DNA from 3 places in the Eubacterium sp. AB3007 genome. Region 3 is predicted to be linked to each of the others. Evidence: riboswitches for the same ligand, from Rfam matches in the RefSeq annotation. Region 3 holds a riboswitch; each other region holds the start of a gene.

Region 1 (4,784 bases), 740 kb from region 3:
CTCCTTGTACTCATCAATGATGCTCTGGATCTCTGCGATGGTTCCCTCTTCAAACTGGCCCGGCTCTTTGCCTTCTTTCATCAGCGCCAGTTCCTCCTCTGCTTCCTGGATCTTCATCTCAAGGAGTGTCTTGTTCGTCGCGCTGGGTTTGCTAGCCGGGGTAGTGGTCACATCAAGGATCTCCGGATCTTTGTTTCCTGCCGTATAGAACCACTTACATTCCAAATAGTTCTCCGACTGAACGACGAACTGTACTCGTTCTTTCTCCTTCAGCACATATGCCCCATCCTCCTCGGCTTCCATGGGGCTGTCCGCATTCCCATCGAAGAAGGCCTGAACAGTCTTGTTCTTCATCTCAGGATACCCTAAGGGAACCTCACACAGGGGCTTGACGCGGTAGGTCCTAGGTTTGCGGATCGCCACCACGGCCTCGTAATCGCGCTGATCCGGAATGACACGTGCCGTCTGGGCCAGATAGCCATCTGCCGTCACCGAACAGTTGGTGTAGACGCCGTGCCAGACACTGTACTTGCCATCCTCTGGCTGAATATCATTTATCTTGCCTACAGAGACTTTGAGCTCTGCCTGGGGAACTGGTTCCCCAGTCTCCTCATCGATGATCTTGACCGTCATCAGGTCCTTACAGTCCTTCTCCGGGACAACGGGGATCTCGTAGGTCTCACTCACTGTCTTCGGCACAAAGCTGCCTGTATAGCTGCGGCCTTCTACCTGGTTTCCTGTATAATACCCAGAGGCCGCAGTCGTCGTCGCCTTAACCGTATACTTGGTCCCGGGCGTCAACTTGTATTTTCCATCCTGATCCGGTTTCACTTCTCCGGTCTTTTTTCTGGAAATCTTCCAGGTGACCTTGATCTCTACGCCCTCGGTCACGACTTCACCGGTGCGCACATCCACTGCCTGGATGCTCGCCGCGGACTCTGCCGGGCTGGCGGACAGATACAGGGTGAACGCCTGTGAGGCCAGAGGCTCCGCAGTCCCAGCATCGATCGCCTCGTCCTTTTCGGTCGGCTTATACAGAGACAGAGTTGCCTCTACCTTGGTGTCTTCCTTGAGTTCTTCCAGAGAGAAACTGCTGCCCGAGGACTTTGCGCCACCAAACAGCGTCTCATCCGAGAACGTCCATCCGCTTTTGAAGATGCCATTCTCCGGCTGCTTAAGCTTCAAGGCCTCTACCTTCTCGCCCTTGTCGTTGTAAGCAGATACCAGATAGCCATCTCCCGACAGCGTAGCATCGCCCTCGTCCGCAAAGATCCCTTCCGCAACGTAATGCTGCTGGATGTATTTTGCTGCTTCCAGTTTCTTAGAAGGACGCTGTATGCCATCACTCACCTTGCTCAATCCTGCAGATTTGATGGTCACCTTGTGATCATACCAGGTATCTCTGCCGTCTCTATAGGCATGCGCCGCGACCTGGATCTCTTCGTCCAGCGCCCGCACCGGTACAGGCCAGAATGTGAAATGCCCATCCTCATCAGCATAGTAAAGAAGATCGTCTGCATTTGCAGACGCTGCTTTCTTGGCCGATCCAAGGTACAGGCGGTTGAACCCGCTCCCTGAGAGGGACAGCACCGCACTCATAATACCATCCTGCACATACAGGGTACATTTTGAAAACTTGAACATTCCGCTGTCCGTGGTGGCCACCGCACTATACGTACCATCCTCCAGCACCTGCGCCGGTGCCGCAGTGGCTTCCTGTATCCCTTCTGTCTCACTGCCATCTGCCGCAAACGAGACCGATGGCACCATCATGGTCACCACCAACATGACAGACAACATGATTACTGTCAGTCTACTTCCGATTTTCTTCAATTAAAAACCTCCTTTGCATCTCATATGCAACGGAGGCCCATATAAAACCGTTCGATCACACAGATTTCCTGTAAGCAACATTACGTAAACATCGGACTCGCCTGCCTAAGCCAGTACCTTCATTATGCCAAGGTGTGTCCTCTCTCGATCTATACATATAGTCATCCGCTACATATATAAATAATCTTTGTGCAGGTCTTCTGGCTCATGACGATACGGCCCCTCGCCTTCACAGCAGACAAAGCCATTGGCATAGTGAAGGACCCAAATCAATTACAGCGTCGGGAACGCACAGGACTTTCACCTGTTTCCCTCTTAGCTCTCTTGCGAGAGAACACAAAAATTGAAACAAACATCACTATTTATATCATATTATTGATGTCTTGTCAATATCTTCAGTGCCTCGATATACCCATCCAGCCCCATGCCCTTCACCGTGGCGATGCAGGCTCTGCGGATATACGACCGCTTGCGGAACGTCTCCCGTTTGTCCGGGTCGGAGATGTGCACCTCCACCACGGGAAGTCCTACTGTCTTCACCGCATCCAAAAGCGCGATGCTGGTGTGAGTGTAGGCCCCCGGGTTGATCACAATCCCGTCGCAAGTGCTGTAGGCCCGTTGGATTGCATCGACCAGATCCCCCTCGTGGTTGGACTGGTAGAACTCCACGATCTCCACGTCCAGCGCCTCTGCAGCCCCTTCCATGTAATGGATCAGATCCTCGTAGGTCTTGCTCCCGTAGATTTCCGGTTCCCGAATCCCGAGCATATTCAGATTGGGACCGTTGATGACCATGACACGCATCATTTCATCTCCTGGTTATTATCGATAAAATAGTCGCTCCACGACTCGTAGAGATCCTTCCGCTCGTCGTACAGCTGCTGCACCGGTGTGGAGATGGAGAGCGGTCTTCCGTCTGTCTCCAGCTTGTCCAGATCCCGCTTGATCCAGACCACCCGTCCGTTCTGGCGGATAATGTTGTAGTTACGCTTGGTCTTCACCACACCACCACCGGTGGCGATCACCACGCCGGTCCGCTTGCAGGCCTTCTCCAGTTCCTCTGTCTCGATCTTCCGGAAGTAGGCCTCCCCCTTCTGGGCAAAGATCTCTGCAACCGACATGCCTTCCCGTTCTTCCACCATGTCGTCCACGTCCAGGAATTCCCTTCCCTGGGCCTTGGCCATCTTACGTCCCAGCATGGTCTTGCCGGCTCCCGGCATACCGATCAGGATCATGTTCTGCATCTCCGCCCGCAAGGCTTCTGCTACCTCCAGTATCTCGTCCTTGTCAATGTCCGTCCCCTGGAAGAGCTCGCTTGACTCCCAGGCTTGCGCGACCAGCATGTCAAGGCCGCTGGCACAGGGGATCCCCCGAGCCTCTGCGTCCAGGATCAGAAGCGTCCGCGCCGGATTGTAGATCACATCCACAACGCCCTTCAGTTCGTCGAACTGCCCCAGATCCACCAGCTTCCGCAGGTTGTCCGGGTACATGCCCACCGGTGTCGCGTTGACCAGGATCGTAGCATCGTGGTGACGGCCGATGTTGTTGTAGTTCTCCTCTGTGTTGCGGGAGATGACGACGATCTCCTTGGCACCGAGATCCTCCAGCACACACTGGATCGTCCTGGACGCTCCTCCGCTTCCGAAGATCAGACACTTCTGACCACCGGGGTAGATCTTGTTCTTCTCCATCAGATAGCGAAATCCCAGATAATCGGTGTTGCAGCCGTACAGCGTGCCATCCTCCCGCTTCACCACTGTGTTCACCGCTCCGATCCTGTGTGCGGTATTGCTGATCTCGTCACACATCCCCGATACGATGGTCTTGTACGGTATCGTCACATTAAACCCCTGGTACTCCTCGGAATGCAACAGGGAGGGCAGTTCCTCTTCCGTCACTTCCAGCAGATCATACTCATAATCCCCGAACATCTTATGGATCATCGGGGAATAACTGTGGGAAAGGTGTTCCCCGATCAGACCATACTTAGCCATGTTCTCCTCCTAAGTTAGTTCTACACGATTTCCTTCTGATGAGCTCGGCTCATCTTCATAATTACATTATATAACAATTCTATATATTTTTCCATATCCTTATCAACAAGTCCCCTGACCTGATCGATCTTCTCCAGTTCCCGGCCAGTATCCATCACGGGCAGGTTGTTTGCCTGCTTGTATCTGGCGATCCCTTCGCAGGTCCGCATGCGCTGCTGAAACAGTGAGACGATCTCCCTGTCGATCCTGTCGATCTCAGCTCTGTAGTCCTTCAATTCCATGTCATACCTCGCTGTAGCTTCCAAGATAACGGAACTCCGCAGACAGTTCCTGGATCTGGTTCATCAGACGAATAAACTTTTCTGAGTACGCCTCCGCATCGATATCAAAATAGAAGCGGTACACAAAATCCCGACTGCCGATGGGCCTTGACTCCAGTTTGGAAATGTTGATCCCCAGCGCATTGAAACTGGAAAGCACATTGTACAGCGCCCCCGGACGATGTGCCACGGACAGCATCATCGAGGTCTTGTTGGCCCCCGGGTAGATCTCCAGATCCTTGCTAATACAAATGAACCTGGTGTAGTTGTTTTCGCTATCCTGTACAGAATCCTCCAGGCACACCAAGTCGTAGAGTTCCGTACACTCATAGGAAGCCAGGGCAGCCACATCACGGCGCTGCGAACTAGCCACGCGTTCTGCCGCTTCTGCGGTGTTGCTGCACACCGTCACCTTCACTCCCGCAAAATTCTTCAGGTAGTCCTGACACTGAAGAATAGCCATCTCGTGGGAAAAGATCTCCCTGATCTCGCCTTGCTTTGTGCCCTTCTTCGCCAGAAGACAGTGATCGATCTTCAGCCGCACGCTTCGGACGATATAGAACCTGTACTTGCTCATCAGTTCGTAAATGCTGTTGACGGAGCCCGCCGTGCTGTTCTCCAGCGGCAGCACCCCGTA
Region 2 (4,784 bases), 410 kb from region 3:
GGGTGATCTCGGTATTGTCTGCCTCGTCCACCACCTTGATGGTGGCGCCATCGATCGCCTCTTTGGTCTTCATGTCGGTTACATCCACCGTCACATCAAAGTCGATGACGGGCTTGTCCTGGACGGTGATGTGGAAGGTGCGCTCCGCCAGAGGCTCCTTGTCATAGTACACACCGTTTCCATCGTACTGATCGTAGCCAGTGTCGGCGGGGTAGAGTTTTAGCGTGGCCGTGAAGTCCATGCCGCTATCTCTGTAGGCTGCTTTCGGGCTGAAGGTGACCGTGCCGTTTTTGCCTTCCGGATAACGGATCTTCTTCAGGTTGGTGCTGGAGAAATAAGTCGTCTTCAGGATGCTGCTGTCGATGAACCAGCCCGCCCGGAACTTGTTACTACGCTTGAAGATAAAACTTTTTATCTCGGTCCCGGTAGTATCATAGTAAGGCACTGTGACATTGGTTCCCTTGCCCTTGATGGCATCCGCATGGTCGCTGCTGATGGTCCCGTTAGAGAAGTACTGGTCCATGTAGCGCTGAGCATCCTGCTGCGGTGTCATGATCTCTGTGCTGTCGCTGACGCGCTTCAGGTTTTCCTTGTCGATCTGGAAGTCGTGGACGTAGTAATACTTGTCCGGGGTCTTGTCCTGCTTGGCAAAGTGGCTGGCGGAACGGGCAGCGTAAACCTTCGGCTCTCCCAGAGTGATGGGCACGGGCCAGAAGGTGTAAGCGTTGCTCTCCGGCAGAATCAGCCCACCCAACAGATTGCTTTCCTTGCCGCCGACTTCTTTCTTTTCTTCTTCCACGGCCTCAGCGATGATGGTGTCCTTGGTGGCGGTGTCGGAAACATAGAAGCGATCGGCGCCGGTTCCCTTCATGGTGACGATGGCGGTGGCCTTTCCATCCTTGATGACAACAGTAGCCTTCGATACCACGATCATGCCGCTGGCATCGGTCGTCACATCTGTCTTGAATCCGGTTGCGGTGTAGGTCCCGTCAGTGATCTCTTCTGGCTGGGAAGGATCCGTGGGGTTTGTCGGATCTGTGGGGCCGGTGGGATCTGTGGGGTCTGCTGGCTGGTCGGAACCACCCTGGCCAGGTTCATCCGGTTTCTGGGAAGGATCGATGGTGATCATGTAGGTGTAATTGATCCAGTGCGGTTGAGACATCGCCGTTGTTCTGGCGCTGATCGCTGTTTTCTCGTTCAGTTTTACAGGCAGGGTGACCTTCTTGTTCTCAATCTTAAAAGTGTCTGCGCCCATCTGGTCCGTATCCGGATCATATATGGAGAGCTCCTCGCTCTCTGCGGAAACGGTTCCGATATGAACGTGTGACATGTTTGCGCTGCTGGCTGTGAACTCACCTGTAGCCTGCCCGTCCTTGATGGTGACGCTGGTGCAGGTCAGCCTGGCCTTGCCGGTGCCGCCATCGAACGCATAATGATCCGCGTCGATGGTATAGGTTCCGTCTGCCAGAGTCGCGCTGCCTGTGCCCGTGGGGTTTTCGTCCGCAAATGCAGGAACGCTCATCATGGACAAAGCCACCGCTGCAGATAGCAGAAGCGCCATCACCTTTTTCAAGTGTGTTTTCATAGATTCTTTTCCTTTCATTGTAATCCTTATGATGAAATGACTTGTACGCTTCTGGGGAACTCTGCCGGCATTGCCTTCTCCACAACAAGAAAAACTGCCTCCTCCTGCGAGAAGACAGTTCATAAACACATCAAAAATGCAGACCCCACTGCATGGTGTGATTGGACAGCTTTCTCCGGAAGCGTTTCTCCAACTTACAATGCAGCAGGTTTCCTGGCTCAGGGATCCATCGTGTACAGCTCCTTCTCGGGCGGAGGCGGGCGAATCGACTGATTCACCTGACGTAGCCGTCCAATGGCGATCGCTGTACGCATCTCCCCTCACAGTGACCGGATCGCTCGGGATTTCCACCCGATTCCCTATTATCCCCGCTATTACCGCAGGGCACTGCAAAGCGTACTATTCCACCCGTAATTATACTGCGGTAATGGGGTAACTGTCAACACAGAACCTGTCTTTGGAAGATGACTGCACAGGGAAGGGGTGCGGGTAGTATCGAAATCAATACTCTGTTCACCTGAGAGTTTCCCCACGCGACATTCCTGTCGCTATTCGGGTCCTTTCTCCTCAGGCCCGCATCCCGCGGTAGATTCCTCATTGACAGGCGGCAGATTTATGGTAGAATATTAGAAGCGTAAAACTGAATACGAAGCCAGTTCGGTGCCCCGGCCTGCGCGGCCGTGGGATAATAGGGAATCAGGTGCAAGTCCTGGACGATCCGGTCACTGTAATGGGGAGTTTCGGTACACGATGTCATTGGGAAACAGCCTGCAACGGCGCAAGTCCTGAGAAGACGTACTGTTGCGAGGAACCAGAGTCAGGAAACCTGCCGAATCTGAGATTGATGCCATGAACTTCCGAAGAAGGTTCGTCAATATTTCTTTTGTTATGTGTAGACCTTCTCCATGGTTTGTGGAGGAGGTCGTGCTGGTTTTTGGGCCCTGCGTACCGAAGATGCGGGCGGTCAGCGATGCGCGTGGTTATTTCACAAAACATTGTGTCATGAGAAGGAGGAAGTATGAATAGTAAGTTGAAACAGATACTGACGCTGTTGCTGTCAGTGTGTGTGGTGTTTGCATTCAGCAGCGTGGCTGCGTTTGCGGATGGGGAAGGGACGAGTAGCCCGACTCTGGAAAGCGTTACAGCAGCGATTGGGGAATTGTCCAACGATCCGCGTGATTTCAAAGCTGAGGATCGCGAAAAGGTCGAAGCTATTCAGACCGACTATGAGGCTCTTTCAGCAGAGGATCAGGCGACGATCGACAAAACATTCAACCATCCATCCGGAGACGGTCAGTCCTACGGCCGCGTTCTGGAGGCCGCTTTGTGGGCAGTGCGCTCATATGAGATCGATACGAACACCGTATTGACAGATGGTACCTACACGACAACATCTGAGCCGGCCGTCAGTTCCCAGTCCGACAAGGGTAAGAGTGATTCGAGCCGCACAAGAAACTGGTGGGTTGAGAGCGTCACCGTGGAGAACGGTCAGGCGACAGCCAACATCTATGTGACGAGTGGTGCGGCAACGAAAGCCAAACTGACTTCATACCCAAGTGTGTGGGTCGGTGGTAAGTCAATCGAGCGCGATTCGAATAATAACTACCCGATTCCGGTGGACCTGAACGGTGTGACCTACTTCGGCGGAGTCTCCTCGAGTATGCCAAGACCGATCATGTATTCGTTGAGTACTACTATCGAAGAACCTGTTAATCTGGCCATCACTAATAACACTGGCATGTTCAAAGCCGAGACAGCATCGCTGGAAACCACAGAGGGGAAGACTTACCTGGTCATGTCTCTTAGCGGTAAAGGCTATCATGAACTGTACAAGGGAACCTATGAGCAGGCTGTAGCCAATGGAGATGGCAGCAAAGATAATGGGAATGACTCGTGGATCCACGGCTATTTGAATGCAGCCGGTAAGTGGGAATTCAGAATTCCGGTGGAAGATGGGGAGTCTTATATGCCGCTGGTGGCGGTGTCTGATTCCTACTATCAGAAGTATCTGCAGGGGCAGAACTCTCTGGCAAGAGCGTTTTATCCCAGACAGATGGAGCTTGATCGTGCGGCAGGTACATTGGTTACAGGTGACTATGAGTTCAGTAGAGATATCACAGTGACAAACAATGTCAAGATGCTGAAGGTGAACTCCGCAAAGTTGGATACAGTTGGGGGGCCAAATTCTAATAACTACAAGGCTGATCTTGTTCTCGAGATGGGAAGTGAGTCTTACAGCGAGGCGTTTGTCGGAACGTTTGCAGAGGCAAATGCGGCTGAGAAGACGATTGCGCTTGCGGATGGAAATGTGTTTACGATCCCCGTCAAATGGGTGGAGACCTTTGGGCAGCCTGAAACTCTGAAGACGCTGGCGAATGGAGAGCCGTTTTATCTGTCTCTGAAATCGAAGAAGAACGGTACATGGTATGAACGGATCGCAACATTGGACGAAGGGAATGGTACATTAGTGATCGATCCAAGTATTGCCGATTACACGGCAGTGGATGCCGCTATCGCAAAGATTCCTGGAGATCTGAGTATTTATACTGACGAAACAGTAGCAGCAGTAACAAAGGCGAAAGAGGCCGTAGGTAAGAAGGATAAGTTCGCGACACAGCAGGATGAGGTTGATTTGATGGCGAAAGCTATTGATGACGCAGTGAAAGGGCTGGTCAAAAAGACAACTAAGCCTTCGACTACTTCCAACACTGGGAAGCAGGCTGCTACCGCCAAGGCCAATAGGATCAAAACCGATAGGATCAAAACCGAGCAGAACAAGATCAAGAACATCGCTCTGGCCAAGGTAAAGGTCAAGAAGGGAAAGAAGAAAATAACTGTTAAATGGAAGAAGAACACCAAGTTCGCCGGCTACCAGATCATGGTCGTTGAGCAGAAGACCAAGAAGCCTGTCAAGACTCTGAAGGTTAGTGTCAAAGCCAAGAAGAAGGTCATCAAGGGGCTCAAGAAGAAGACAAAGTATATCGTGACCATCCGCGGCTACAAGACCGTCGAGAAGACCGATATCTTCGGGAAGGCCACGACCAAGACCGTCAAGGTGAAATAAGATTGCTCCAGACAATCTTTTATATGGGAAACCCGCCACAGAGCGGGTTTTCCCTTCATAAGTTTTAAGGAGAAATAAATTGAAGGAGAAAACGATCAAAAAACTGATTTCCATAGGACTGATCCTGATGATGGT
Region 3 (4,784 bases):
GGCGAACAGATCCCTGCCAAGATTGTCTGTCCCCAGCCAGTGGGCCGGACCACAGCCCTGGTAGGTATGCAGCATATCCGTCAGTTTGATGTTCTGGTGGGGGATCAGAAACAAAAGGAGCACAAACACCAAAAACGCGCCCCACAGAATGTATCTCCTCTTCATGCTCCCCTCCTTGCTCCCAGCAAATACAGAACCAGATGGAGCACCAGATGCACGAGAAACATCCAGAGGACCACCACCAGGATATAGGTCTGCAGGATTGTATAGTCCCTGCTGTCCATGGCAGAGACCAGCATGGTAGACAGCCCCGGGATCGCAAAGGCGAACTCCAGCACCGTGCTCCCGCCGAACACCCCGGCAAACCGTGTGATCACCGCCGCAATCAGGCTGGCCAGCGGCGGCTTGTACGCGTGCTTCCACAGTACCTCCTCCGGCGCAAACCCTCTGGAGACCATGAACTTCACATAGCTTTGTCCCATCTCCTCCCGAAACGCGGCGCGCACCACCCGGGACAGCCCGCCGATGCTGTACAAAGCCGTCAGCAGTATCGCCGCCAGGATAGAGTATCGCCCGTCTCCCGTAAAGAAACTGGCGATCCCGAGCTTCACCCCAAAGGCATTGATGATCAGGATGGACAGGATGAACATGGGCACACTCTGACAGAAGACCGTCATGCCCGTGGTGATCCTGTCCCAGCGTCCGCTTCGGGTGAGGGCGGCCCGATACCCCAGGAAGAAGGCTCCAACGGCACCCAGCAGGATCCCGATGATCCCGATGGAAAAGGAGTAGGGCATCTTGGCCAGGAACCGCTCCCGGATGTTCTCTCCCGACACCAGCGAGACACCCCAGTCTCCCCGCAGGAAGTTACCGATCCAGCCGGTATACTGGAAGATCAGCGGCTCATCCAGCCCCATCTTCTCCTTCACATAGGCCTCGTTCTCCGCCGTGTGCGGCAGGTGGTAGGCATCCAGCCACTTGTCCACCGGGGTGGTGGGCATCATCCGCACCGCCAGAAAGATCAGCGCCGAGGTCACCAGGAAGATCAGGCACCACTTGCTCAGAAATCGTATTGCATTCCTCATAACTTCATCACCCGGCGGGACTAGCCCGCCCAAAAGACAGGCGGGCCCACAGAGTGTGCCCGCCGCTCGCAAATAGATTGGTTTTACAGGCCGAGTTCTGCGTTGACGCAGTAGTAGTCGCCGCAGTATGGCTCATATGCCTTGACTCTCTCGGACAAAGCCACGTGCCACTGAGGATCCACCAGGTAGATCATGGGCAGATCTTCTGCCACGATGGCCTGGATGTCTCTGGACTGCTTGTCTCTGTCCTTACCCGGCTGCGTCTTTCCCATCTCGTCCAACAGCTTGTTGACTTTGTCGCTGCTGTAGCCGGCATAGTTTCTGCTTCCGTCCTTGGCAAGCGCCATGTTCAGGAAGGCCGATGGCTCACCAGAGGGTGCGGTGTGCTGCGCGTAGAACACCAGGTCGTAGTCGCCGCCCTCCAGGTTGGCGTTGATGTCATCCACCACATCGGTCTTGCTGTCGATCCCTGCTGTCGTCAGCTGAGAAGCGGCCAGCTGCATCAGGATCGGCAGATCCGCCCGTGCGGAGTAGGTTACCATGTGAAGGGTCAGCTTCTTCCCGTCCTTCTCATAGTAGCCCTCGTCGTTCTTCTTGTAGCCCGCCTTCTCCAGCAGTTTGGCGGCCTCTTCCGCCTTTGTCTCCACCTTCACATCTCCCGCGAAGGAATAGTACTGAGCAAAAATACCATTGGCCACCCGGCCGCCCTGTAGAGCCTTGACCATTTCCTCTCTATCCAGCAGCAGATCGATGGCCTTGCGCACGTCGGCGTCTTTCATGGGGCCGTCCTTCAGATTGGTGAACCCGAAGTACTGGTAACCCGCATCATAATCCTTGACGGTGAACCCTTTCCCCTTCAGTGTCTCAGCGCTTTCCGGAGTGAGACCGAACATCAGGTCTACCTCCCCTGCCTCAAAAGCCTGCTCCATGGCGGCCGTATCGCTGAACACCTTCAGGGTGACATCCGAACGCTGCTCTGCCCGGTCGTCGTAGTAGGGGTTCGGCTCCAGCTCGAGGGATACCTCGGAGTCCAGCTTCTTGACCATATACGGACCCGTGTAGAGGAAGTCATCCCCGTCCTGCTTGAACACCACGTTGCACCACTCTGCCAGCAGCGACTCCATCACCGGGGTCGGTTTCTCGGTCTTGATGGTCAGCGTGCCGTCCTTCTCGGCGGTAAACTTCACCACGCCCGCCGTGCCGTTCGCCATCTCGTTGTTCTTCTGCAGGTAGTTCATGCAGTCCGCCAGCGCCTTGGCATCGCAGTCTGAGCCATCGCTGAACTTCACCTTCCCGGTGAGCGTCGCGGTCCAGGTCAGGTCATCCTTTCGCTCGAGCTTTTGCACAAAGCGGGATACCAGGTTGCCCTTGGCATCCTGCATGTAGATCCCTTCGCTGATGCCGTGGGAAGTCAGATCCCAGGCACTGTCCACCGGGTTGGTATTTCCGGCGACATAGCTGCAGCCGACCACGATCGGGCCATCTGCAGTTGCCTCTTCCGACTCTCCTCCGTTATCTCCTCCGCCGCAGCCGGCCAATACCAGCGCCACGACCGAGAGGCTGAGGAGCAACAAAACAAGTTTCTTCTTCATAAGACTCTCCTTTCTCTCCTCATGGATGTCCGCGTGATGGCAAACAAAAATACCTATCGCTTATGCCTACGACAGCACCCATGCTTCACATCTGCGGTCTTCTGACTCGGGGTCAAACCTACTTGCCGCCCTTCTCAGGATGTTCATTTCCCAATGGTTTATGCAGCGTTCGATTCCCCATTACAGCAGGGATAAACTGTACCGGGATCTCACCGGACTTCCTCAGCATCAAGGCTGATTGCAGATGTTCATTATATTTAACTGTTGTCTGATTTTACACCAGAATATGAAAACGGTCAAGGGGGTGTGTCAAAGGGGACGGTTCTTTTTGACACACTCGGTAAGTGTGTCAAAAAGAACCGTCCCCTTTGACACACCCTTTGGCACACCCCCTGGTATATCCTACGCCAGATCCACCACGTCCACGTCGGGCAGGATCATGATATGGTAATCGGGATACAGCGCCTGTACTTCCTGCGACATGATCCCTACCGCGTCGGCTTTGTCCACATCAAAACTGAGGACCACATCGAAACGCATGGACTTCGCTTCGGTATCAGCGTAGAATCCGTGGAGCTGCAGCGCCCAGTCATGGGACATGACGGTCTTCTGTACCGTGTTCCGAATCTGCGCCGCCTCATCGTCGCTGGTGTTGTAAGAATAGACTCCAATACCCGTGAGGATAACTCCCGTCTCCTTGAAAACGCGAGCCTGCGCCCGGCGAGTCAGTTGGTCCACCTCGTCTACGGTCATTGTGTCAGGCAGTTCCAGGTGCACGGAACCGTAGTACTTGTCCGGCCCGTAATTGAAGAGCGTCAGGTCGTAAGCGCCGCGCACCTCCGGTTCCTGCGTCAGGATCTCCCGGATGCGCAGGCTGGTCTCCGCGTTGCCCCTCTGCCCGATGATGTCATTCAGCGTCTCGATCATCATCTCGACACCCGCCTTGATGATCACCAGGGAGATCACCACGCCCACGTAGGCTTCCAGGGAGATGCCCCAGATCAAATAGATGATGGCGGAAGCCAGGACGGAGGCGGACAGGATCGCATCGAAGGAGGCATCAGATCCGGAGGCGATCAGTGCTCCGGAGTTCACCTTCTGGCCCTGTCTCTTTACATACCGGCCCAGGATAAGCTTCACCACGATCGCCACTGCGATGATCACCAGCGAGACGGTGGCGTAGTTGGCTGTCTCGGGATGGATGATCTTCTTCACCGACTCTACCAGGGAGGTGATCCCGGCGTAGAGCACGATGGCCGCCACCAGCATGGAGCTCAGGTATTCGATCCTGCCGTAACCCAGCGGGTGTTTCTTATCCGGCAGCTTGGCCCCCAGTTTGGCTCCGATAATGGTGATCACGGAGGACAACGCATCCGACAGGTTGTTCACCGCGTCCAGTGTGATGGCGATGGAGTTGGAAAGCACGCCGATCACGGCCTTGAAGGCTGCCAGCAGCACGTTGGCTGCGATCCCTATGATGCTGGTCCTGACGATCACCTTCTCCCGGTTCATCGATAGTTCCAGCGCATCCAGACTTTCATTGTTCATCCTTGTTCTCCTTCCAGTACGTCAGAGTGTGTCAGGAGGGACGGTTCTTTTTGACACACTTTCGACGCAAATTCCCTCAACTTGTCGTTATCCTACAGGGGAGTGTGTCAAAAAGAACCGTCCCCTTTGACACATTTCTCCACTGCCGATCTGACAGCCTTCATATCCTCGGTGGGCTCGAACCGGGCGACCACATTTCCCTCCCGGTCGACGAGGAACTTGGTGAAGTTCCAGCCGATGTAGGTTTTGTCCCCGAAGGCTTTGTTGTTGGCCTTGGCGAACTTGTTCAGTGCTGCGCTCTTCAAGCCTTTGCCAAATCCCTGGAAGGGCTTCTCTGTAGCAAGCCACGCGAACAGCGGATCCGCCGTCTCCCCATTCACATCGATCTTGGCGAACTGGGGGAACTCCGCCCCGAACTTGAGGGTGCAGAACTCGTGGATCTCCTCATCGGAACCCGGTGCCTGCCCGGCGAACTGATTACAGGGGAAGTCCAGGATCTCCAGCCCCTGGTCCTTCAGGTCTCTGTACATCTCCTCCAACGGCTCATAGTGTGGCGTGA

Evidence for each region. Region 3 has a riboswitch for cobalamin ahead of P156_RS0107695 (ABC transporter substrate-binding protein). Riboswitches for the same ligand answer to the same signal wherever they lie in the genome.
Region 1: it holds a riboswitch for cobalamin, as region 3 does, so the genes downstream of both, P156_RS0104450 (hypothetical protein) here and P156_RS0107695 (ABC transporter substrate-binding protein) in region 3, are expected to answer to the same signal.
Region 2: it holds a riboswitch for cobalamin, as region 3 does, so the genes downstream of both, P156_RS0105980 (hypothetical protein) here and P156_RS0107695 (ABC transporter substrate-binding protein) in region 3, are expected to answer to the same signal.

Annotation. Positions count from the first base shown of each region.
Region 1 covers NZ_JIAD01000001.1:884,157-888,940, forward strand. The annotation lists gene P156_RS0104450 (hypothetical protein) at 1-1,833, opposite strand, end outside; cobalamin riboswitch at 2,006-2,188, opposite strand; gene aroQ (type II 3-dehydroquinate dehydratase) at 2,206-2,637, opposite strand; gene P156_RS11565 (shikimate kinase) at 2,637-3,827, opposite strand; gene P156_RS0104465 (chorismate mutase) at 3,848-4,108, opposite strand; gene P156_RS0104470 (prephenate dehydratase domain-containing protein) at 4,110-4,784, opposite strand, start outside.
Region 2 covers NZ_JIAD01000001.1:1,217,583-1,222,366, reverse strand. The annotation lists gene P156_RS0105985 (carboxypeptidase-like regulatory domain-containing protein) at 1-1,585, opposite strand, end outside; cobalamin riboswitch at 1,771-1,992, opposite strand; cobalamin riboswitch at 2,227-2,434, shown strand; gene P156_RS0105980 (hypothetical protein) at 2,604-4,649, shown strand; gene P156_RS0105975 (hypothetical protein) at 4,729-4,784, shown strand, end outside.
Region 3 covers NZ_JIAD01000001.1:1,625,198-1,629,981, forward strand. The annotation lists gene P156_RS0107685 (ABC transporter permease) at 1-165, opposite strand, end outside; gene P156_RS0107690 (ABC transporter permease) at 162-1,085, opposite strand; gene P156_RS0107695 (ABC transporter substrate-binding protein) at 1,169-2,677, opposite strand; cobalamin riboswitch at 2,753-2,937, opposite strand; gene P156_RS0107700 (cation diffusion facilitator family transporter) at 3,080-4,225, opposite strand; gene P156_RS0107705 (glutathione peroxidase) at 4,333-4,784, opposite strand, start outside.